Regions from separate parts of the Methylobacterium sp. WL120 genome, predicted to be linked through region 1. Evidence: riboswitches for the same ligand, from Rfam matches in the RefSeq annotation. Region 1 holds a riboswitch; each other region holds the start of a gene.
What was found. A riboswitch is a leader RNA that binds a small molecule or an ion and turns the genes downstream of it on or off. The one in region 1 is predicted to bind cobalamin.
Positions count from the first base shown of each region.

Region 2: linked by a shared signal. The riboswitch ahead of FV229_RS00280 (TonB-dependent siderophore receptor) and the one ahead of FV229_RS25205 (TonB-dependent receptor) in region 1 are both predicted to bind cobalamin.
Region 3: linked by a shared signal. The riboswitch ahead of FV229_RS12695 (TonB-dependent siderophore receptor) and the one ahead of FV229_RS25205 (TonB-dependent receptor) in region 1 are both predicted to bind cobalamin.
Region 4: linked by a shared signal. The riboswitch ahead of FV229_RS00250 (TonB-dependent receptor) and the one ahead of FV229_RS25205 (TonB-dependent receptor) in region 1 are both predicted to bind cobalamin.

Region 1 is NZ_VRUT01000239.1:353-4,798, forward strand. It holds gene FV229_RS25195 (hypothetical protein) at 1-200, opposite strand, end outside; gene FV229_RS25200 (DUF2778 domain-containing protein) at 496-1,656, shown strand; cobalamin riboswitch at 1,790-2,003, shown strand; gene FV229_RS25205 (TonB-dependent receptor) at 2,202-4,283, shown strand; partial or broken gene FV229_RS25210 (hypothetical protein) at 4,370-4,446, shown strand, end outside.
Region 2 is NZ_VRUT01000001.1:53,595-58,040, forward strand. It holds gene FV229_RS00260 (iron ABC transporter permease) at 1-266, shown strand, start outside; gene FV229_RS00265 (ABC transporter ATP-binding protein) at 263-1,081, shown strand; gene FV229_RS00270 (hypothetical protein) at 1,056-2,018, shown strand; gene FV229_RS00275 (AAA family ATPase) at 2,069-2,563, shown strand; cobalamin riboswitch at 2,660-2,859, shown strand; gene FV229_RS00280 (TonB-dependent siderophore receptor) at 2,969-4,446, shown strand, end outside.
Region 3 is NZ_VRUT01000058.1:4,453-8,898, forward strand. It holds gene FV229_RS12690 (PepSY domain-containing protein) at 1-278, opposite strand, end outside; gene FV229_RS12695 (TonB-dependent siderophore receptor) at 280-2,493, opposite strand; cobalamin riboswitch at 2,788-2,997, opposite strand; gene FV229_RS12700 (phosphatase domain-containing protein) at 3,087-4,313, opposite strand; gene FV229_RS12705 (site-specific tyrosine recombinase XerD) at 4,416-4,446, opposite strand, start outside.
Region 4 is NZ_VRUT01000001.1:47,801-52,246, reverse strand. It holds gene FV229_RS00255 (ABC transporter substrate-binding protein) at 1-269, opposite strand, end outside; gene FV229_RS00250 (TonB-dependent receptor) at 278-2,257, opposite strand; cobalamin riboswitch at 2,378-2,590, opposite strand; gene FV229_RS00245 (CusA/CzcA family heavy metal efflux RND transporter) at 2,642-4,446, opposite strand, start outside.

The sequences.
Region 1 (4,446 bases):
TCGCGCGCCTTGCATTCGTCGAGGGCGTTGCGCTGCGAGCCGGCCCGCCCCTGCGTCGGCGACTGGTGAGCGTAGGCCTCGCGCACGCATCCGCGCCACGCCTGCTCCAGTGCGGCCGGGTCGGCCGGCCGCGGCGCCTCCGCGGCCGCGCCGGGCAGGATAGGCAGGGACAGGAGGGCAGCGAGGGCGAACATCCGCATGCTTGGCGGTATCGCCGATTCGCCCCCGCCTCGGCAAGAACGAAGCGGCAACACGATCGCGTGCCCGCGCGCCGTGTGAGGCGCGGACCCGATTTCGTGCCCCGTCCGCGCACGGCGACCGGCCGCTTAGGGGCGGATTAACCAAACACGCGCTCAATACGGATCAGTCGCAGTTCTCTCGATCCCCGCACGGCCGAGCCCCTCGGCCGGTCCACCGCCCGCGCTCCGTCGCGGGGGACGGACGGCGCGTGGCCGCGGGCGCCGCCTCAGCCTTCGCGTCCGAGTTCGAGTCCGCATGCCTCATCACATGCCGCATCCCCTGCCGCATCACCTGCGTTCCCACGGCGGCCACGCGCGTCCCGTTCGTCGCCGGCGCTCCCGCAGCCATCCGACCCTGCGCAACGCGCTGGCCGGCCTGCTCTGCCTCGTCACCCTCGGGGGCGTGCCGACCGGCGACGGGAAGCACCCGCGATCGCCGGGCGCGAATCTCCAGGCCACGAACCTGCAGGCCACGAACCCGCAGACCCGGAGCGCCGCCTCGACCGCCCTCGCGGCCCTGTTCGATCCCCGTCCGATGATGGGGCCGGACGTGCGCGCGAACCTTCGCGGCATCCCCCTCGGCACTGCGTTCGCCCCGACCGCCTCTCTCGCTCCGTCCCTCGCCCAGCCGGTGGCGGGCGTCGCGGCGGTGGAGCCCGCCGCGACACCCGCCACCGGGGCGGAGATCGTGCGGCAGGCCGAGGTCGCAAGCCAGGCGCAGCGCCCGCGTGAGATCCGAGTCCTCCGCCAGGCGCAGATCGTGCCGCTGCCGATGGCGCGCCCGGCGGATCTGATCGCCGCCCCCGTGCCGCAGCGCCTCGCCCTGCGCCGGGCGCCGCGCCGGGTGCCCGAGGCGGCGCCGGCGCCCACCGCCGAGACGCCGTCGTTCTTCGAGGAGCTGTTCGCCGCGCGCAAGGAATCCGGCCCGGCCCTGGCCTACGCCGCCCTGGAGAGACCCGGTCTCGACCGGTCGCGCGGCCGCCTGTTCCCCAGCCCCGACGCGGGCGCCGGCACGGCGATCTACGACATCAGCGCCCGCACCGTCCGCCTGCCCGGCGGCGAGGTGCTGGAAGCTCATTCCGGCCTCGGCGCCAGCATGGACCACCCGGACTTCGTGCACCTGCGGATGCGCGGCTCGACCCCGCCGGGCACCTACGACCTCACCGAGCGCGAGGCTTTGTTCCACGGCGTCCGGGCGATCCGCCTCAACCCGGTGGGCGGGTCTGCCGCCATCCACGGCCGCGACGGCCTGCTCGCCCACACCTACATGCTCGGGCCGAGCGGCGCCTCGAACGGCTGCGTGTCGTTCCGCAACTACGACCGCTTCCTGCAGGCGTTCCTGCGCGGCGAGGTCCGGCGCCTCGTGGTGGTCGCCGGCCGCGGCGACGGCCCGGCCCGGTTCGCAGCGAGCCGCTAGGGCGTTCCGAAGCGAGGCGGAGACCGGCTCGCATGAGGGCCACGCGACCGCGCAGCAGGTGAAGGCGGCGTCGCGGATCGGCCACACCCGGCGACGCGCTGCGAAAGCCGGATTGACGCGCGGTCCGCGCCCGACGCAACCTGTGCGCGAGGGTTCCTCATCGAGGATCAAAAGGGAACGCGGTGGGACGGAGCCTGGAAGGGCCTTCGTCGAAGCCGTGGCTGCCCCCGCAACTGTAAGCGGCGAGCCTTCCACCAACGCACGTCACTGGATGCGCCGCATCCGGGAAGACGGTGGCGGGCGACGACCCGCGAGCCAGGAGACCTGCCCTCGGTCGTGGTCACACGCGAAGCGCGTCGGGCGGGGTGCCCCGGCGGGTGTCGAAGCCTCATGCCGTCGGAGGGACGGCGCGGGGGATCGGCCTCGTTCGCGGTGACGTGCCACGTCGCGTCGCCCGAGGTCCCGTGTCCGTATCCCGTTTCGCTCCGCGCCTGCGCATCCTTCTGCTCGTCGTCGGCGCGGCCGTCCCGCCACAAGCCGTCCTGATGCGGTCCGCCCTGTCTCAGCCGGGCGTGGCCGAGGCCAACCTCGACGAGATCTCGGTCACGGCCGAGACCGTCGCTCCGGCCGCGACCGGCCCGGGGCCGGCGGCGAGCGCCGGCTACGTCGGCGGCACCACCGGCGTCGGCGGCACCCTCCGGTCGGTGGATGCCGCGAGCGCCGGGGTGATCTCCGGCGCCGAGATCAACAGCCGCCCGATCACCCGGCCGGGCGAGGTCCTCGAATCCGTGCCCGGCCTGATCGTCACGCAGCATTCGGGGGAGGGGAAGGCCAACCAGTTCTTCCTGCGCGGCTTCAACCTCGACCACGGCACCGACATCGCGATCGACGTGGACGGGATGCCGGTCAACATGCGCACCCACGCCCACGGCCAGGGCTACGCCGACATCAACTTCCTGATCCCCGAGCTCGTCGGCGCGGTGGAGTTCCACAAGGGGCCGTACTTCGTCCGCGACGGCGACTTCGCCTCCGCCGGCTCGGTGCGGATCGACTACCTCGACACCGTCGCGAAGTCCGTCGCACTGACCTCGTTCGGCTCGTTCGGCTACGCGCGTGCGCTGACGATCGCCTCGGCGCCACTCGGCCAGGGCAACCTGCTGGTGGCCGGCGAGGCGCAGGTCTACGACGGCCCGTGGGACGTGCCGGACGCCCTGCGCAAGCTCAACGGCGTCGTGCGCTACAGCCAGGGCACGGCGCTCGACGGGTTCTCCGTCACCGGCATGGCCTATGCCAGCCGCTGGACCGCGACCAACCAGATCGCGTCGCGCGCTGTGTCGGAAGGCCTGATCGGCCGGTTCGGTAGCCTGAACCCCAGCGACGGCGGTGATAGCAGCCGTTTCTCGCTCTCCGGCCGCTGGAGCATGACCGACGACACCGGCGTGACGCGGGCCTCGGCCTACGTGATCCGCCAGCAGCTCAACCTGTTCAACGACTTCACGTATTTCCTCAACGATCCGGTGAACGGCGACCAGTTCCACCAGCTCGACCAGCGCATCCTCGGCGGCGGCGAGGTGAGCCACGTCTTCCAGGGCGACCTCTACGGGCTGCCGATGGAGAACGAGATCGGCTTGCAGACCCGAACCGACTCGATCCGGGTCGGGCTGTTCAACACCACAAACCGGCAGTTCCGCTCCGGCGTCCTCGACGACCGGGTGCTGGAGGCGAGCGGGGCGTTCTTCTACGACAACCGCGTGCGCTGGACCGACTGGCTGCGCACCAGCGTGGGCTTCCGCGCCGACGGCTACTACGCCGACGTGGTCTCCGACACGGCGGCCAACAGCGGCAAGGCGCGGGACGGCGTCGTCAACCCGAAGCTCGGGCTGGTGCTGGGGCCGTGGGCCGACACCGAGCTCTACCTGAACTACGGCGGCGGCTTCCACTCGAACGACGTGCGCGGCGTCACCGCGACGATCGACCCGACGAGTTCGCTGTTCAACACGACGCGCTCGCCCTTCCTGGTGCCCTCGACCGGGTACGAGGTCGGCATCCGCAACCGCTCGATCGCCGGGCTTGAGACGGCGGTCGCGCTGTTCCGCCTCGACTTCGCGTCGGAGAACCTGTTCCAGGGCGACACCGGCACCACGGAGCCGAGCCGCCCGAGCCGCCGCTTCGGCGTCGAGTGGACCAACCGCTACGCGGTGACGCCCTGGCTGAAGCTGGAGGGGGACCTGACCGTCACCAACGCCCGCTTCTCGGACGTCGACCCGGCGGGCAACCGCATCCCCGAGGCGCCGACCACGATCGCGTCGGCCGGATTCACATTCGGCGAGGGCCTCGGCTGGTTCGGGTCGATGCGCCTGCGCTACTTCGGCCCGCGCCCGCTGATCGAGGACAATTCCGTGCGCTCGAAGCCGACGGCGCTCCTCAACGGCCGCGTCGGCTACAACTTCGACAACGGCTTCAGCCTGTCGCTCGACGTGTTGAACCTCACCAACGCCAAGTCCGACCAGATCACCTACTATTACGTCTCGCGCCTGCCCGGCGAAGGGGCGGACGGCGTCGCCGACCGGCACTTCCACCCGGTCGAGCCCACCGCCGTGCGGCTGACGCTGGCGGGGCGATTCTAGGCGACAGGGCCGCCGAAATCGGCGGTGCGCGGCGTCTGCCGCATTGACGGCGCGCCGGGCTGAGCCCTAGGCGTGGAGGCATGCGCATGTGGCGGCCAGATTGGCGGGTCTGCCGCGCGGTCATCGCCGTGACCGCGCTCTATGCGCTTGCCCTGCAGGCGGT
Region 2 (4,446 bases), on a different contig from region 1:
CCGTTGGCAGCGGCGTCGCCGTCAGCGGCGCCATCGGCTTCGTCGGCCTCGTGGTGCCGCATCTGGTGCGACCGTTGGTTGGCGCGCGTCCCGGCGCCAGCCTGCTGCCGAGCGGACTGGCGGGGGCGGCCCTGGTGCTCGCAGCGGATCTGGGCGTGCGCCTCCTGGCGACGCGCCCGGAACTCAAGCTCGGGGTGGTCACGGCACTGGTCGGGGCGCCGTTCCTGATCGTGCTTCTCATGCGCGAACGGGGTCGTGGCGCATGAGCCTCGCGACCGCAGCTCTCGATGTCCGCCTCGGCGGGCGTGTCATCCTCTCGGATATCACCCTGTCCCTGGAACGCGGGATCCTCGTCGGTCTGGTCGGTCCGAACGGCGCTGGCAAGACCACCCTCCTGCGCACCCTCGCGGGCTTGGTCGCCCCGACCAAGGGCCGCGTGGATCTCGACGGTATGCCGCTCAAGGGCATCTCCCGCGACGCGCGCGCCAAGCGCATCGCGGTCCTGTTCCAGGGCGCGGGGGCCGGTTGGCCGATGCAGGTGCGTGACCTCGTCGCCCTCGGCAGGCTGCCGCATCGACGCGCGTTCGGTGGCCTCGATGGCACCGATCACGCCGCAATAAACCGAGCGATGACACGGACCGACGTCGCGCGCTTCGCCGAGCGGACCGAACCGACCCTGTCCTCGGGCGAGCGGATGCGCGTGTTGCTGGCGCGGGCGCTTGCCGTCGAAGCGGAATGGTTGTTGGCCGACGAACCGATCACCGCCCTCGACCCTGCCCACCAACTCGACGCCATGACGTTGTTGCGGAGCGTGGCCCTGGCCGGCACCGGCGTCGTCGCCGTCCTGCACGACCTCTCCCTCGCGGCCCGATTCTGCGACCGGATCGTGGTCCTGGGCGAGGGACGTGTCACTGCCGATGGACACCCGGACGTTGCGTTGACCGACCGGCTGCTCTCGGACGTCTTCGGCGTCACGGCGTGCCGAGGGGCTGGACCGGACGGAACCGCCTATATCCTGCCCTGGAGCCGTTCAGGGCCACATCCGGAGGAGATCGATGCAGCCTTCCCCCACCAGCCCTGATGCCACCGTCGCCCTTCTGCGCGCTGCACTGGCCGATCCGACCACGGCCTGGAGCCTGGGCAGCTTCGGTGCCATCGCCGAGTTCATGCGCGATCCGGACGAGCCTGTCCTGGCCCTCCCTGACGATCGCCTGGGACTTGCGACCGCGCGCGGGGCCATCGCCCTGACCCCGAGCTCCGACCTGCGGCCCGTCGCCTACGAGACGGCCGTTTCGTCCGGCTGGAACCACGCCATCGCGCTTTGCCTGCCGGAGGCGACCTGCGCGATGAACCGCAGGACCGTGGTGACGGAACTCGGGCCCGACCGGAACGCCGCCCGGGTCGAGGATCGCGACGGCATCCTGTTCGACCTCGGCCTCGGCCTGCTCGCCGTGGATGCCTGTGTGCGGGTGCGCGATCCGGAGGCCGTCGAGCGGCTGCGGGCCGGCGTCGGCATGCCCCTGTTCGACCACGCAAACCCCATCGGGTCGCATCTCGTCGCCATGAGCCCGCACCGGGTGTTCCTGGCGCGGGTCGGGCGCGTCGAGGTCTATGCTCCGATCCCGGGCCCCGGCGGTACCAGTCCTGAAGGTCCGCATACGCATGTGCTGCCCAAGCTCCTGCGCAGCGGTCGGACCCATGCCGCCACGACGCCGATCCCGGCGGGCTGGGTCCCCTGCGGAGGCCTGCACCCGGCGCACCCCTACAAGGACATGATGGGCGACCGCATCGCCTTCGATGCCGGCCGCTACGAAGCGTTCCAGGCGATGCTCGACCATTGGGGTGATCCGGAACTCGTGGCCATCAAGCGCGGCGGGCCCGAGGCGCCCGGCGGCACGGTGTCGACCCGCCACGCCCAGGGCGCACGGCGGGTCGCCGAGGCCCAGGCTCGTTACCTACGGGGCGAGATCATCGAGGGCTCGGCGAGCGACGACGAGGATGCGGAGGCGACGGCCTGACCGTGACCCGGACGGTGCCCGGCAGGAATCGTCCGGGGGCACCGCAGAGGGTGATCGGCCTGATCGGCTGCCCGGGCGCGGGGAAGACGACCTACGCCCGCCGCTTCGACCCTCTCGCCGGCTGGGTTCACCTCACCCTCGACGACTTCCGGCAGACCCTCTGGCCGCCGCACCGGCAGGTCTACTGGGAACTCAGGCAGGGCTCACATGACGATGCGGCCCGGGACCTCCTGCACCGGGTCAAGGAAGCGGCCCTGGATGCCGCCCTGACGAACGGCTTCAGCGTGGTGATGGCGGACACCCATCTCACCAGACCCGTGTTCGAGCGCGAGCTCGGGATCGTCGCCCGACACGGACTCACCGTGGAGTGGAAAGTGTTCGACGTGCCGTGGGAGATCCTGAAGTCCCGCAACGCGGAGCGTGGTCGGGTGGACCCGTCGCATCGCCAGCCGGATGAGGTCCTCCGGTTCACCTACGAGGTTTTCCGATCCCCGGACGCTTGGTGGCGTAGCTTGCCGCCGCAGCAGGTCGAGGTCCTGACCTGACGGACGGAGTGCGCGATCCGTCTTCCCAGGTGTTGCCGGCAGGGCATAACCCCTCGTGCATTGCACTTGGTCCGTTGACGGGCATGGGCGTCGGCATGTTAGCTCGGCCGTGACGGTTCCTCCCCGGAGGATCAAAAGGGAACGCGGTGCGGGGGTAGCCCCAACGCCGCGGCTGCCCCCGCAACTGTAAGCGGCGAGCCCTTCGCCACCGACGTCACTGAGCGGCCTCGCTCGGGAAGACGGTGAAGGGCAGTGACCCGCGAGCCAGGAGACCTGCCGTCAGTCGTGGTCACACGCGAGACACGCTGGGCGGGGTGCCCCGGCGGGTGCGGAAGCATGCGCACTGCGCGTGGTTCGGCCTCGTTCGCGGTGACGTGCCACTGCCGTCGCCCGAGGCCCATCAACGTGTCCCGTTCACCGTCCATCCCGCTGATGTCCGTGCTGGCCCTGTCCTGCGCGATCCCCACCGCCGTCGCAGCCCAGGGGGCGCGCTCTGAGGAGACCGCCGTGGTGCTCGACGCGCTCTCGGTCGAGGGGACCCTCACCGCCACGCCGACCTACCGGGTGCCGGAGCTCTACAGCGGCACCAAGACGATCACGCCCCGCCTCGACCTACCGCAGCAGGTCGACGTAATCCCCCGGGAAGTCCTGATTGACACAGCCGCGACCCGCGTCGAGCGCGCGCTCGACTACGTGCCCGGCGTCGGCAAACAGAACGACTTCGGCGCCCAGAACCTCGCCCTGTACTCGGTGCGCGGCTTCGCAACCCAGGATATCTTCCAGAACGGCTTCAACATCGCCCGCGGCTACAACGGCGCCCCCGACACCCAGAACGTCCAGTCCATCGAGGTCCTGAAGGGCCCGGCCGGAGCCCTCTACGGCCGCAGCGATCCGGGCGGCACCGTCAACATCCTCACCAAGCAGCCCGTAGCCCGACCCTTCGTCGAGATGGGCACGCTGTTCGGCAGCTTCGGCACCGCCCGCACCACGGTCGATGCCGGCGGTGCGTTGAGCGAGGACGGCAGCGTCCTCTATCGCTTCAACGGCGCGCTCGCCCGCCAGGACAGCTTTCGAGATTTCGTCGACGGCGATCGGGTGCTGCTCGCGCCGGTGGTGAGCTGGCAGGTCACCCCCGACACCAAGATCACGTTCGAGGCGCAGTACCTGCGCAACCGCCAGACCTTCGACCGCGGCACTGTCGCGGTGAACAACCGCCTCGGCCTCGTCCCGCGCTCACGCTTCTTCGGCGAGCCGGGCGACGATTCCGTGTCCGAGAGCGCGCTGCTGCAGGTGCGGCTGGAGCACGCCTTCAACACCGACTGGCATTTGCGAGTCGCCACGCACCTTAACACCGGTAGCCTCACCGGCGTGCAGACCGGCGCGACCGGGATCCTCGACGACGGGCGAACGCTGCTGCGCGAGTTCCGCCAGCACGACTTCACCTGGGGCGTCGCCATCGGCCAGGCCGAACTCGTCGGGCGCTTCGAGACCGGGCCCATCGCCCACACCCTGCTGCTCGGCCTGGAGCACGAGCGCTACAACAGCACCGAGAACCTCCTGCGCTCGACCCCGCGCCTCGACCCCTTCGCCATCGACCTGTTCAACCCGGTCTACGGGCAGGCCAAGCCTCCGTTCACGCGCCGCTACAGCGCCAGCGAGAACGTCGGCAACACGGCGGTCTACCTCCAGGACCAGATCGCGCTCAGCCCGGAATGGAAGCTGCTGCTGGGCAACCGCACCGACTTCTACAACCAGACCTTCCGCGACAAGGTCGCGAACGAACGGACCGAGCAGGACCGTACCGGCTTCTCGCCGCGGGCCGGCCTCGTCTACCAGCCGCTGTCGTTCCTGGCCCTCTACGGCAACGTCGCCGCCTCGTTCCG
Region 3 (4,446 bases), on a different contig from region 1:
GGCTCGGCGCCCCGCATCGACAGGCTTAAGCCCCGGGGAAAGCGCGCTTCGCCGGCGAGCGCCGCGTCGGGCTCCACCCGGACCGCGTCCCATGCGATCGCGGGCAGGCCGGCGCGGCGCTCGGGCTCGGTGAGCGTGGGGTAGGCGACGTACATCATCACCGCGCCGCTCGCGAACCACATCGCGAAGAACAGGCCGGTGGCGATGCCGAGCCAGCGGTGGCCGAGATGCAGCCAGCGCTTGCCGGCCTTCGCCAAGGCGCGTGCGGAGGACGCCATCTCAGAACGCCGTCGTGAAGGCGACTTCGACCGAGCGCGGGCGCCCGAGCAGCCAGTTCGTGCCGACGCCGTCCACCGCGTTGCCGCTGATCGCGTAGACCTTGTCGAACAGGTTGAAGACGCGGAACGACAGGCGCGAGGCCGGCGTGACCTGATGGTCGAGGCCGAGGTTGACCAGGCCGTAGGCCGGGCGCCGCGCGGTGTTGCCGAAGTCGCTGAACACCTCGCCGACATACTGGAACCCGACCCGCGCCTCCCAGCGCGGCGCGAAGGCGTAGTTGACCCAGAGGTTGGCGACGCGCTCGGGCACGTCGATCGGCTGCTTGCCGGCATAGGAGACGGTCGCGCCGTCCACCGTCTGGTCGAAGGTGTCGTACTGCGCCCGCAGCAGGGCGAGGTTGGCGTCGAGCCGCCAGAGCGGCGTCACCTGCAGCGAGAACGCGGCCTCGACGCCCGTGGAGGATTGCCGCCCGACCTGGGTCGCGACGTTCGGCTGGCCCGGCACCGCCGAGATCAGGTTGTCCTTGACGATGCGGTAGCCGGCGAGCGTCCACTCGCCCCGGCCGTCCCAGAACACCCCCTTGGCGCCGACCTCGACCTGCTCGCCGGTGGAGAGCTTGAAGCCGGACAGCGACTGCGACAGCGTGATCAGGCTGTTGACCGGGTCGGTGGCGGTGGCGACCTGCGCGTAGAGCGCGGTGTCCGGCGTCGGGTTGAACACCAGCCCGAAGCGGTAGCCGAGCCCCTGGTAGGCCTTCTCGAACTGCGCGTTGCTCACGAGGTTCTCGCGTTGCAGGTTCGAGGCGTCGAAGCGGACGCCGCTGAGGAACGACAGCCGGTCCGACAGGATCAGCCGGTTCTCGGCGAAGACCGAGGCCTGGTCGGTGCTGGTGGCGTAGGCCGGGCTCGCGCGGCCGTTCACCGGAAACAGCCCCGGATCGTAGCCCACCAGCGGCACGCTGGTGACGAGGCCGGCGCCCACGGTGGAGAAGTTGTTGGTGTGGCGGAAGTCGACGTGGTTCACGTCGAAGCCGGCCAGGAGTTCGTTGCGGAAGCCGAGCAGCGTGCCCTTGAACGCGGCGTCGAACCGGTTCCCGACCTGCTCCTGTTGATGGTAGATCTCGGTGTAGTCGCTCCGGTCGACCAGGCCGGTGGTGCGGTTGAAGGCGTAGGTCTCGACGTCGAGCCAATGGCGCCGGCTCTGCAGCCGGTAGGCGGTGTTGCGGATTGTGACGTCGGCGCTCGGCGTCCACTCGGTCTTGAACTGAGTCCAGTTGTCCGCCCAGGTGATCTTGGAGTCGTGGACGTTGTAGTTGCTGAACCGGATGCGGTCCAAGATGCGCCCCTCGACGAGCGGCGTCCCCCAGTAGCGCGCCGGCTCCTGGTAGCCGAGGTCGTGACTCAGGGTGAAGGCGAGGTCGGGCGTCGCCTGCAGCAGGAGCGCGCCCGAGACCGCGAGGTTGCGGAAGTCGCCCTCCGGGCTCATCCAGCCGCCGGCGCGGTTCCCGCTGACGTTGAGGCGGTAGGCGACCGCGTCGCCGATCGGGCCGCCGGAATCGAGCGCGAGCCGCGCGATGCCGTCCGAGCCGACCCCGGCCCGCACCACGTTGACGGGCGTGAAGGTCGGCTTCTTCGTCACGACGTTGATCACGCCGCCGATCGCCCCGTCGCCGTAGAGCACCGAGGCCGGCCCGCGCAGCACCTCGATGCGCTCGACGTTCCAGGTGTCGAACGGGAAGGTCACGGTGTTGGCGCCGACGAACAGTCGCGTGCCGTCGTAGAGCTGCTGAATCGAGTTCGGCCCCGAGAACCCGCGGCTGGTGAAGGCGCCGTTGCCGTTGCCCGGCGCGGCGATGGTGGTGATGCCGGTGGCGTTCTGCGTCACGGCCTCGGCGACCGTGTCTTGCCCGCGCAGGCGCGCGGTCTCGCCGGAGATGATGTCGACGCTGCCGGGGGTCTCCAGCGGCGTGAGGCCGAGGCGGCTCGCGCCGCGATCGGGCGTGCGCAGGTTGAGGCCGACCGGCGCCGCGCGGGTCGGGCCGACGCCGTCGCCGGACACCGTCAGGGTGTCGAGCAGGACGCTCGACGGCTCGCCCGCGGCCGGCTGTGCGCCGGCCTCCCGGGGAAGGCCGGACGCGGCGAACGCCGTGGCGGCCAGCAGCAGGCGACGGGTCGTGCGCCCGGAGGATCGTGGGGATTTCCGGAAAACGAACATGGATCGGTTGCGGCTCTGACGGCGCGGCGCGACGGCCTGCCTGCCCGGGTATCGACCACAAATGTAACAATGTTACAATCGTGCGGTCGCCGGAACGCGAGGCGGCCGTCGGCGCACGCGGGCCGGGCGGCTGCGTGGGCGTCGGTCGGCGCGGGTCTCGCGGCTGGCATGGGCATGGACGGGGCGTGCGGACGCGTGTGGTGGCACGTCACCGCGAACGAGGCCGCCCCGCGTCCGCCCGATCGGGCGCACGCGTCTCGACACCCGCCGAGGCACCCCGCCCGACGCGTTTCGCGTGTGACCACGACTGACGGCAGGTCTCCTGGCTCGCGGGTCGCTGCCCCTCATCGTCTTCCCAGGTGCCGTGACCCAGTGACGTGTTGATGGAGGGCTCGCCGCTTACAGTTGCGGGGGCAGCCGCGGCATCGGTGAGACCCTCTCGGACCTCGTCCTCACCGCGTTCCCTTTTGATCCCCGAAGGGAACCGTCCCGGCCAAGTGGCCGTGGCGGAGGCGTCGAGTCAACGCCTCGAATCACGACACTGTGGGTTGTGGCCCGGCGGCGACACGTGAAGCGCCTCCCGCCATGCGCCCTCAGCCGTGCGATCCGTCCCGCGTCGGCGCCTCGACGACGACGCTCGGCGGCAGCGTCCCGCCGGCGCCGCCCAGCACCGCGCCGAGGTTGCCGGGCGGGGCGGTCTCGGCGTCCGGCGTCGGCTCGCCGCCGGACGCGTGCTCGTCCGCCACCTCCGCCACCGCGGCCGTTGCGATCAGGCCGAGGCCGGCCGCGTGCCGGGCGATGGCGGTGCTGTCGGCGGCGATGACGAGGTGGCTGCCCGCTTCCGCCACCACCTGGGCCAACGCCTCGATCTCGCTAATGCGGTCGGCGTCGCGCGAGACGTTGCGGATGTAGACCGCCTTCACCCGGCCGGGATGGTCGGCGACGATCCGCCCGTACACCTCGGGGTCGTGCTGGCCGCTGTCGCCGATCAGCACGAAGGGCAGGTCGCGATAGAGCGACAGCATGTGGACGATCAGCGCGCGCTTGTGGTCCTCGGCCCGGCGGGGGAGGGGGTGCTTCCACGACAGCCCCCATTCGCGCAGGAACAGGATCGGGCCGACCGGGATGCCGTGGATCTTGAAGAACTCCGACAGCATCTCGTAGAGGCCCCAAGGCGCCCGCGAGACGTAGAGCATCGGGTTGGCCTGGGTGCCGTCCGGGCCGACGTAGAGCGCCCGGTAGAGCGCGGCGACGCCGGGGAAGGCGACGCGGTTCTCGGCATCCTCCACGAACAGCCGCCACAGCATCTTCACCTTGTTGGCGACGCCGGTGCGCATCACCGTGTCGTCGATGTCGCTGACGACGACGCAGCCGGTGGCGCCCGGCGGCACGAACACCAGCGCCCGCGCCTGCACGGGCGGCTCGGCCTCCAGCGTCAGCGCGACCTCGTGCCAGCCCTGGTCGCCCGCGGGCAGGGATCGCGGGTTGAGGTGGACGCGGAAGTAGCCGTCGCGGTCGGTCTCCACCCGCGTCTGCGCGCCGCCGAAGCGCGCGGTGACGGCGGCGCCCTTCAGGGCCCGCCGGGCGATCCGCCGGGCGATGTCGCGCAATTCCGTGCGCAGGCTCTCGTCGCCCGGCGCGGTGTCGGGGTGCGACTGGCGGAAGATGCGGCCGATCAGGAAGATCTCGTCGGGCGAGCCGTAGCCACGATAGGGCTCGATCACGATGCCGCCGCGCCCCTGCGCGCGGCGCACCGGCCGCGCGACGAGCTTCAGCGCCCGGATCGCGCCCTTCCTCCAACGCCGCACGCCTGCCCCCATCGCTACCCGTCCGCCTCTGCCGTCCGCCTGCCTCGTTCGCGACGGTCAACGCCGCAACCGGCGCATCGGCACCCTCGCGCCGGCCCGTTCACGCGGGCGACCTTAAGGCTGCAGCTCGAGCGAGCCTTCGGGG
Region 4 (4,446 bases), on a different contig from region 1:
CGGAGCGCGACGATCTCCTCCGACAGGCCACGGGTCACCGCGATGCCGGTGGCCTCCCGCGCGACGGTGGAGCCGCGCGGGTCATGGGCGAGGTAGGTCACGGCGGTGACCTGGTCGCGGTCGGCGAGCCGCAGGACCAGCTCGTCGGCGCAGAGGTTCATCGAGACGACGTAGACTGGATGCGCCGGCTCGTCTGCCGCCCACCCCGCACCTGACAGACCAGGCCAGACCGCAATCGCTAGCGCAGCCAGCGTCCATCGCATCGACATCGCAATCCTCAGAACGTCGTCACGCGGACGCCGCCGTACACGGCGAGGCCCGGGCCGAGGAAGCCGGTGGGGTTCTCGTAGCGGCGGTCGAACAGGTTATCGATCCGGCCGAACACACTCACCGTCTCGCTGACGTCGTAGTTGATCGCGAGGTTGACCAGGGTGAAGCCCGGGTTCTTCAGCCTCTGGATCGAGAAGTCTCGGTTTCCGTCTACGAAGTGGCCAAGCACGATCACCGTCCCGCTGAAGCTCAGGCCGGGGATCGGCGTCCACTGAGCGGTGGCGCTGCCCTTGTGGCGGGGCCGGCGCAGGAGCTCCTGGTTGGTAATCTCATTCTTGGTCACGGTGTTGGTGTAGTCGACCCGGCCCGAGAGCGTGTCGGTGAACCGGACCGCAACGAAGGCCTCGGCCCCGTAGGATTCGGCTCGCCCGACGTTCTCGTTCGAGGTGAAGCTGGCGTTGGTGTTGATCAGGTTCTTGAAGTCGTTGGCGTAATAGGTCGCGCCGACGAGAACGCGCTCGCCGAGCGGCTGTTCGAAGCCGGCATCGTAGCCGAGGCTCTCTTCCGGCTTGAGGTTGGGGTTGGCGAAGAAGTTGAACGCCGGGAAGCTCTGGAACAGCTGGCTCAGCGTCGGCGCCTTGAAGCCGGTGCCGACGCTGCCTTTGATCCGCGTGTCGGTGAACGGCAGGATGTAGCTCGGGGCGACGCGGAACGTGGTGGCCGGTCCGAAGGCGTCGTTCTCGTCGTGGCGAACGTTGGCGACGAAAGAGGCACGGTCGAACGGCGTTAGCTGTATCTCGCCGTAGCCGGCGGTATTGCCGTTCCTGGCCCGCAGGTTGCCGGAACCGAACGGGTTCGGATCGGTGGTCGACAGGCTCTCGTCGTCACGCTGCGCGCCGAACAGAACGAGGTTGCCGGGCGAGAGCTGGTAGTCGCCGCGGTACTCGTAACGCGTGCGCTCGCCGAGGCCGGCGGTCGGGAGCGGGTTGAACGGGTCGTACGCGTTCTGGACCTGGCGGTTGTAGAGGTTCGAGTAGTTGATCGCGAAGACGTTGTGGAAACCGGCGAACGGCGTCCACTCGGCCTCGTTGCGGGTGAAGACTTGCTGCACGTCCGCCTGGCTGCGCAGGCCGCCCAGCGTCACCGGGAAGGTGCCGTAGTCGTCGCCGCTGAAGAGCAGCTTCGAGTTGATGAACCGCGTGATCGAGTTGATCCGGAACGTGTCGGTGAACTGGTAGCCGAACTTCGCCGAGACGGTCTCGTTGTCGTAGTAGTTCGGGCGGGTCGTCGTTCCTGGGGCGACGAGGTTGGGCGGCGTCACAGGCGTTGCGGCAGCCCGGAGATGCTGGATCGACACCGAGTAGTCGAAGCCGTTTTCCGACCCGCTGATCCGGCCGCTCTGGTTGAACGTCCCGAACGAGCCGCCCTCGATCCGCGCGCTGGCCCTGGCCGGTCCCTCGCCACGTTTCGTCGTGAAGGAGATCGCGCCTCCGATGGCGTCGCTGCCGTAGAGCCCGCTCTGGGGCCCCCTGAGAACCTCGATGCGGGAGAGGTCGTCGGTCAGGAGTTGTCCGAAGTCGAAGGAGCCGTTTGGGTTCGACGGGTCGGTCGCGTCGATGCCGTCGATGAGCACTTTCACGTGGTTCGAGTTCGAGCCGCGGATGAACACCGAGGTCTGGCCGCCCGGGCCGCCGGTCTGCACGACGTTGAGGCCGGGCACCTGTTGCAAGGCGTCCGGTACGGTTCGGCGCTGCTGGGCCTCCAGGGTCTCGGCGGTGAGCACCGTCACACTCGATCCGACCTGATCGACCGGCGTCGGGACGCCGGTGGCGGAGACGGAAAGCTCGGAGAGCGTGACGGCCGCCTCGGCCCCGCGCGGGACGTCGGCGAAGGGCGCGGCGGTCTGCTGCGCGAGTACAGGACCGGGAAGGGAGGCGCAGGCGAGCGCGAGCGTGCGCAGGCACGCGGATCGGGAGGGGAAGGACACGGGACAAGCCTCGGGCGACGTCTGTGGCACGTCACCGCGAACGAGGCCTGGGCGCTTGCCTGCCGTTAGGACAGCCGAACGCCTCGACACCCATCAGGACACCCCGCCCGATGCGTTTCGCGTGTGACCACGACTGACGGCAGGTCTCCTGGCTCGCGGGTCACCGCCCTCTCATCGTCTTCCCAGGCCCAAAGACCCAGTGACGTGTTGATGATGGGCTCGCCGCTTACAGTTGCGGGGGCAGCCGCGGCTTCGGGGAAGCCCTTTCGGACCTCATCCTCACCGCGTTCCCTTTTGATCCTCCGGGGAGGAACCGTCGGGCATACAGGACCTGAGGGAATGGCCCGGCGTCAATGTCGCTTCGGGGTTTTCCGCCCTGTGTGTTCATAACGTTACAAGTCGGGCCTCGGGGTCGATGGCATTCGGTTCGGACCGCGGCAGGCCCCATCCTTTCACGAGGCCGTACACCGCCGGGATCACGACGAGGGTCAGGACGGTCGATGAGACCATGCCGCCGATCATCGGCACCGCGATCCGCTGCATGACCTCCGAGCCGGAGCCCGTGCTCCACAGTATCGGCAGGAGCCCGGCCATGATGGCCACCACCGTCATCATCTTCGGGCGGACCCGTTCGACCGCGCCGACCATGATGGCCCGGCGCAGGTCGTCGCGGGTGAAAGTCCGCCCGTCGCGATCGCATACGGCCCGCACCTCGACCAGCGCGTGGTCGAGGTAGACCAGCATGATCACGCCGGTCTCGGCCGCGACGCCGGCCAGCGCGATGAAGCCGACGGCGACCGCCACCGACAGGTTGAAGCCCATCCACCACATCAGCCAGACGCCCCCGACGAGGGCGAAGGGCAGCGACAGCATGACGATGAGCGTCTCGGTGAGCCTCCGGAAGTTGAGGTAGAGCAGCAGGAACACGATCAGCAGCGTCAGCGGGACCACGACCTTGAGCCGGGCGGTCGCGCGGTCGAGGTACTCGACCTGCCCGCTCCACTGCACGAGGGTGCCTTGGGTGAGCCTGACCTCATTGGCCACCGCCGCCCGCGCCTCGGCGACGTAGCCCCCGAGATCGCGACCCGCGACGTCGACGTAGATGAAGACCGCGAGTTGCCCGTTCTCGGTCCGGATCTGCGTCGGGCCGCGGTTCAACTGCACCTTGGCCACCTCGCCGAGTGGCACCGTTCCCCCGCCCGGGATCGGGACCTGCACCTCGTCCGCGATGGACCGCGGGTCGGACCGGAAGGCCCGGGGGTAGCGCACGTTGACGGTGTAGCGCTCCCGGCCCTCGACGGTGTTGGTGACGCTCTCGCCTCCGAGCGCCATCCCGATCACGTCCTGCACGTCGCCAACCGTCAGCCCGTACCGGCCCAGCGCATCGCGGTCGGGGGTGATGTCGAGGAAGTAGCCGCCCTGGACCCGCTCGGCGTAGGCGCTCGACGTGCCCGGGACCGCCTTCACCACCGCCTCGACCTGGCGGGCGACCTTTTCCATCTCGGTCAGGTCCGTCCCCAGAACCTTGATCCCGACCGGCGTGCGGATGCCGGTCGAGAGCATGTCGATCCGGGCGCGGATCGGCTGGGTCCAGGCATTCGAGACCCCGGGGAACTGGAGCGCGGCGTCCATCTCGGCCTTCAGGCTCGCCGTCGTGACGCCGGGCCGCCACTCCGCTTTCGGCTTCAGGTTGACGATGGTCTCGAACATCTCGCTCGGCGCCGGGTCGGTCGCGGTGTTGGCCCGTCCGGCCTTGCCGTAGACCGAGGCGACCTCGGGAAACGACTTGATGATCCTGTCCTGGGTCGCGAGCAGGTCCCCGGCCTTAGTCACCGAGATGCCCGGCAGGGTGGTCGGCATGTACATCAGGGTGCCCTCGTCGAGATCGGGCATGAACTCCAAGCCGAGCCGGCTCGCCGGCCAAGCCGTCGCCGCCAGGACGACGAGGGCCAATAGGATCGTGAGCACCCGCGCCTGCAGGACGCCCGCGATGAGCGGCCGGTAGCTCCAGATCAGGAACCTGTTCACCGGATTGCGGTGCTCCGGGATGATCCGGCCCCGGACGAACAGCACCATCAACGCCGGGACGAGTGTCAGGGACAGCACCGCCGCCGCGGCCATGGCGAAGGTCTTGGTGAAGGCCAGCGGACCGAACAGACGGCCCTCCTGGCTCTCCAGGGTGAAGATCG